2 regions of the Massilia sp. S19_KUP03_FR1 genome follow, and region 1 is predicted to be linked to the other one. Evidence: predicted binding sites of a transcription regulator. Region 1 holds the regulator's gene; the other holds the start of a gene.
The links. Region 1 encodes FNR, which switches genes on or off when oxygen is low (the NO sensors DNR and NnrR bind a similar motif). Its sites were predicted from a motif close to TTGATNNNNATCAA; they were not measured.

Region 1 (3,208 bases):
ACGACGGCATGAACCGCGTCGACCAGCTGCACCTGGGCGGCGGCACGCCGACCTATCTGTCGGACGCGCAAATGGACGAGCTGATGGCGCACCTGCGCAGCCACTTTCAATTCGCGCCCGACGCGGTGGGCGAATATGCCATCGAAATCGATCCGCGTACGGTCACGGTGGAGCGCATTGCCAGCCTGCGCCGGCAAGGCTTCAATCGTTTGAGCCTGGGCGTGCAGGATTATGACGAGCGGGTGCAGCGCGCCGTGAACCGCATCCAGCCCGAGGTGCAGACCCAGGCGATCATCGACGCCGCCCGGGCATTTGGCTACCGCTCGGTGAACATCGACCTGATCTACGGCCTGCCGCTGCAGACGCTTGCGACGATGGCGACCACGCTCGAGCGGGTGATCGCGGCCGACCCGGACCGCATCGCGCTGTACCACTACGCCCACATGCCGCACCTGTTCAAGGCGCAGCGCATGCTGCAGGACGCTGACATGCCCGGCGCCGACGCCAAGCTGGCCATGCTGGGCCTGGCCATCGAACGGCTGGCTACGGCGGGGTATGTGTATATCGGCATGGACCATTTCGCCAAGCCGGACGACGAGCTGGCGGTGGCGCAGCGCCAGGGCCGGCTGCACCGCAACTTCCAGGGCTATTCGACGCATGCCGACGCCGACATCGTCGCGTTCGGCGTGTCCGCCATCGGCGCCGTGGGCGCCACCTACAGCCAGAACGCCAAGCACCTGACGGCCTACTATGCCGGCATCGACGCCAGCACGCTGCCCATCGAACGGGGCGTGACGCTGTCCATGGACGACGCGCTGCGGCGCTCCCTGATCGGGAGTTTGATGTGCCATTTTGAGCTGTCGGTGGCCGCCTTCGAGCAGGCGTTTCCGATCGCCTTTGCCGATTATTTCGCGCAGGAGCTGGCGGCGCTGGCCGACCTCGAGGCCGACGGCCTGGCCACGGTTACGCCCGACTGGATCACGGTCACGCCGAAAGGGCGCCTGTTAATCCGGAATATCTGCATGGTGTTCGACCGCTACCTCGAGTCTGGCCAGCGCCATTCCGCCACGGTCTAAACGAGTGGGCTGCACTGCTCCGTGCCGGCCGCGAGCGCCTGCAGGCGCGCCGGTTCGCGCAGGGTGATGGCGCGCTTGGTCACTGCCAGCAGGCCGAGCGTCTTGAAGCGTGACAGCAGGCGGCTGACGCTTTCGATGGTCAGGCCCAGGTAATTGCCGATGTCTTCGCGCGACATGCGCAGCTCGAACTGGGTCGAGGAGTAGCCGCGCGCGGCGTAGCGGGCCGCCAGGTTGGTGAGAAACACCGCGAAGCGCTGCTCGGCGCGCATATTCCCCAGCAGCAGCATGACGTTCTGCTCGCGCGTGATTTCGCCGCTCATCATGCGGTGGAAGTGGCGCAGCAGATTCGGCATCTCGCCAAACAGGCCTTCGAGCGTATCGAAGGGAATCTCGCATACTTCGCTGTCTTCCAGCGCCACCGCGTCGCACTGGTGCCGTTCGCTGCTGATGGCGTCCATGCCGAGCAGTTCGCCGGCCATCTGGAAGCCGGTGATCTGCTGGCCGCCGGCGGCGTTGATCTGGGAGGTCTTGAAATGGCCGAAGCGGATCGCGTACAGCGACTTGAATGGCGCATCCATCTGGTACAGGCGTTCGCCGCTGGCGATGCGGCGGCGGCGGCCGATGACCTGGTCGAGGCGGGCCATGTCGTTGTCGGACAGGCCCATGGGCAGGCACAGCTGGTGCATGCTGCAGGTGGCGCAGCCGGCTTTGATGGCGGGGAGGGGGGAAGTTGTCATGGCGCCGATTCTACTGCTTCGTGCTGGCTCATGGTGCGAAACGGGCATTTTAGCGGTAGACGGCGCGGCGGCGCTTTGCGGCGCTGCCGCGCGAGCGTTATCGATTTTGTCGAAGTGGTATGGGTTCCCGCCTGCGCGGGAATGACGTATCTGAGAGCGCTGGCCTTGAAAACGTCATCCCGGCGCAGGCCGGGATCCATGCTGAATTTGCAGCACCAACCCGGCGTCGTTCAGTTCAACTCCAGCACCACCGCCGACCGCGCCGGCAATTTCACCTCGGTCCGCAAATCAAAGCGCGCGCCGGTCAACACATCGACCCCGCCGCTGACGCCAGCGAGCATCTCGCGGAAGCGCTCAGCCTTGAGTACCTTCTCGCCGGGGTTGTTGTTGAAGGCGACCATCACCTTCTTCTTGCCGTCATAGCGGAAGTAAACGTAGGTGTTTTCTTCGGCCCCGTAATGCATCATTTTCCCGTGATGGATCAGCGGCTGCGTCTTGCGCCAGTTGACCAGCTTTTTGACAAAGGCCTGCGCTTCGGCTTCTTTGGCGCCGAGGTTGCGGCCGCTGAAAGCGTCGATGCTGTCGCCCTTCCAGCCGCCCGGGAAATCGGTGCGGTAGCTCGAGTCGTTGCGTTCCTTGGTCGAACTGGTCATGAGGATTTCGTCGCCGCTGTAGAACTGCGGAATGCGCGGCATGGTCATCAGGAACACAATGTCCATCTTGTACTTGCCCATGTCTTCACCCACCACGCTGTAGATGCGCGAGGTATCGTGGTTGCCGGCGAAGACAACCAGATTGCCCGGATTCGGGTACAGGTAATCGAGCGACAGCGTCTCGTAGACATTCGAGAAGACGTTGCCGCCATTGGCGTCGGCCAGGCCGTCGCGCATCGCTTCGGTCATCGGGAAGTCCATCATGCTCGGCATCGAGCTGACGTACCCGTCCGGATTGACTTTGCCCTTCTGCCAGTGCGCCACCACGGCCGGCTGCTTGTGCCACTCTTCGCCGACCAGGTTGATGTTCGGGTACTCGGCCATCACGCGCCGCGTGTAGTCGGTCAAAAAGGCGCCGTCGGAGTAGCCGAAGGTGTCGATGCGCAGGCCCGACAAGCCAGCGTTTTCGATCCACCAGATATTGTTCTGGATGAGGTAATTGGCCACCAGCGGATTGGTCTGGTTCAGGTCGGGCATGCCCGGTGCAAACCAGCCGGTGGTGAAGTTCTCCTTGTCCTCGGTCGATGCGTACGGGTCCTGCACCGCGGTGTGATGGTGTTGCGTGGCGACGAATTTGGCCCCGTGGTTGACCCAGTCCGGCGTCGGCTTGTCCTTCATCCACCAGTGGCCAATGCCGATGTGCGACAGCACCACGTCCTGGATCAGGCCAATGCCTTGCGTG
Region 2 (3,208 bases), on a different contig from region 1:
CGCAGCCACGCAGGCGATCAGCGCGGCCAGCACCACAAACAGGCCGCGCCAGTCGGTGTAGTGCAGCGCCAGGCGCACCGGTAGCGTGGCCGAGGCCGCGCCCAGGCCGCCCACGGCGATCAGGTAGCCGTGCACCGAAGGCAAGCGCGCGGGACTGATCCAGGTCGACACCGCCTTGACGGCCGACATGAAGCAGCCGCCCAGCCCGAAGCCGATGATGGCCCGCGCCACCATCAGCTGCATGAAGCTGGTGCCCTGCGCGAACAGCAGCGCGCCGATGGCAGCGACAATCATCAGCAGCGGCTGCACCTTGCGCGGTCCATAGCGGTCCAGCGCAATCCCGACCGGCAGCTGGACCAGTGCGAACGCAAAGAAGAACGCGCTGGTCAACAGGCCCAGTTGGCCGGGCGTGAGCGCCAGCGCTGCCACCAGGCCGGGCGCCAGCACGGCGTTCACGGCGCGCAGCAGCGACGACAGGTAGTGGCCCAGGGCGAAGGGCAGGAACACGTAGAAGAAGACGGCCACGCCGGACAGGCGCGCCGGCGCCTGCGCCGTTTCCTGATCTGTCGCGGTGCGCTCCATGGCCTTACGCGGCGTCGGGCTGGACGTCGCTCGCGCGCCGGCTGGCCGCCACGATCGGAATCACCCGACCGGCCGGACCATGATGCAGCGCATCGTCCCCCTCCTCTTCGAAGAAAAACTTCTTGCGCCCGAACGCGGGCTTCAGGTGGTCGAGCCAGGTCGCCTGCGCATCGAACCTGGCGAAAAAGGGTTTGCGCACCCAGGCGGGATTCCTAGCTTGCAGGAACTGCAGCGCGAACAGCTTCTCGCCATTGATGGTGACCACGCCATCGATGACGACCTTGCCGGGAAACGCGCTCATCGACGGCCCGCGCACGGTGCGCGACAGGCCCGACACCATCGAATACGCTTCCTGGAAGATGGCGTGCGCACGCGCCAGCGGCAGCGCGAAATAGTCGCTCGGGCCGGTGTCGCGCTCGACGAACATATAGTAGGGAATGGCGCCGAGCCTGACACCGGTGGTCCACAATTCCGCCCAGCTCTTCGGGTCTTCGTTGATGTGGCGGATCAGCGGGCCCTGCATGCGCAAGGTGGCGCCGGTGCCGACAATCCGTTTTACCGCTTGCTGGGCAATCGGATTGCGCAACTCCACCGCATGGTTGTAGTGCCCCATCAAGGCGAGATTTTTGCCGGCCGCGACCACCTTCTCGAACAGTCGCATCAGCTCATCCGCATCCTTGTCCGTCACGAACCGCTGCGGCCAGTACGCCACCGACTTGGTGCCGATGCGGATGTTCTGGATATGCGCCAGTTCGGGCGCCAGCAGCGGCTCGATGAATTCGGCCAGCGAGCGGGTATTCATGATCATCGGGTCACCGCCGGTGAACAGCACGTCGGTGACATCGGGATGGGTGCGCAGGTAGGACACCAGTTCCGTGGTTTCGCGCGCATCGAACTTCATGTCTTCCATGCCGACGAATTGTGGCCAGCGGAAGCAGAAGGTGCAGTACGCATGGCAGGTCTGGCCGGCGCTGGGAAAAAACAGCACGGTCTCCTTGTACTTGTGCTGCAGGCCCTTGAGCGGCGCGTCGTTCACGCGCGGGACGTTGTGCGTCATCTGGCCGGCCGGGTGCGGGTTCATGCGCATGCGGATGCCTTTGACAAAACGCTTGATGACTTCACTGTCGGCGTTACCAAGCACCAGGTCGCGCAATTGTTCGTACTCGCGCGCCGGCAGCATGTCGCGATGTGGGAAGGTCAGGCGGTAGATCGGATCGTCCGGTACGTTGTTCCAGTCGATCAGCTGCTCCATCACATATTCATTCGTGCGAAACGGCAGCACGGTTGATACCACCTGCACCGCTTCCTGCAGGTCAGGGCTCATCCACTGCCACTGGCGCGCCAGGGCAATGGTCTGGCGTGTGTACGGCTTGAACTTCACTTGCGGGTTGGACGTTGGGGTCACGGCAATCTCCAGAACTGAAAAATGACAGGGAAGGAAACACACAGGGCCAAAATTGCCGGCAGGAATGAATGCTATGCGGCAAGTCGAGTTGTCTGGTTGGCGCGGGTCAAACCCTGTTCGGTGTTGCGTGCTGACCACGACCGCGGGTGTCTTGCTTCAGCGCAAAGGCGAGGCAGCATCGCCGCGTACATTACGCAATGCACTCAGGAAACTTTCACCTAACGCACTACTAAGGAGCTGTCATGAAATTGTTTGTCGCTACCCTGTGCCTGGCCCTTGCGTCGGCCGGCGCTGCTGCCAATGAACCGACCGAGAAAGACGCCATCGCCATGGCCGAGCGCGGCGCCGCGCTGGTCAAGGCCAAGGGCAAGGATGAAATGATGAAGCGCATTAATGCCAAGGACCCCGATTTCGTCCAGGGATCGCTGTATGTCGACATGCGCGACGTTAAGACCGGCATCGTGCTGGCGCACCCGTTCAACCCCTCCATTGTCGGCAAAGATCTGACCGATGTGCCCGATGCGAACGGTAAAAAATACCGTCGCGAGATCATCGAAATGGCCGCCGCCAAGGGCAAGGGCTGGGTCGACTACCAATACAAAAACCCGACAACCGGCAAGATTGAACCGAAAACGACCTACATTTTGCTGGTCGACGGTGTGGTGCTGGAAGCGGGTTTGTACAAGAAATAATCCTTGAGGAAGCATCCTCGGCCGCTTGCTGCGGCCATTTTTTTATGGAGTCGACCATGCTGAAGAAATTGCGAATGGGGCCCAAATTGCTGCTGGCGCCGGGACTGGTGCTGGTGTTGCTGATGCTGATGTCGGGGGCAGCCTATTACGGCATGGTGCGCCAGAATGCATCACTGGAAAACATGGTGCAGGTGCGCGCAGCGCGCCTGAAAAGCGCGGCCGACGTGGCCGGCGACGCCAAGCATGCGCACGCCAACATCTACCAGTTGCTGGCGTGGGTGAATGGCAGTTTTGCGCAAGCCAGGTTGACCGCGCTGATCAAGGAAATCCAGCAGAAGCACGCCGCCATCGGCACCCAATTGGCGCAGCTGGCCAGCGTCTCCGATCCGGACGAGCGCAAGCTGGTCGACGCCTCCACGGCCGCGCTGGCGGCTTACCGCAAAGCGGTCGGCGAGACCATCGAAATGGCGCAGGTCGACCAGTCGATTGCCACCAACTCCATGCAGAAGGCCGAAAAGGATTTCGGCGT

Region 2: V6M87_RS13605 (KamA family radical SAM protein) is a predicted target of FNR. The motif match lies at 2,084-2,097, and genes of this name have one in related genera.

Annotation. Positions count from the first base shown of each region.
Region 1 covers NZ_JAQQPS010000006.1:60,151-63,358, reverse strand. The annotation lists gene hemN (oxygen-independent coproporphyrinogen III oxidase) at 1-1,076, shown strand, start outside; gene fnr (fumarate/nitrate reduction transcriptional regulator Fnr) at 1,073-1,813, opposite strand; gene V6M87_RS08205 (glycoside hydrolase family 13 protein) at 2,044-3,208, opposite strand, start outside.
Region 2 covers NZ_JAQQPS010000011.1:42,320-45,527, reverse strand. The annotation lists gene V6M87_RS13610 (MFS transporter) at 1-582, opposite strand, end outside; gene V6M87_RS13605 (KamA family radical SAM protein) at 587-1,906, opposite strand; gene V6M87_RS13600 (cache domain-containing protein) at 2,230-2,679, shown strand; gene V6M87_RS13595 (methyl-accepting chemotaxis protein) at 2,736-3,208, shown strand, end outside.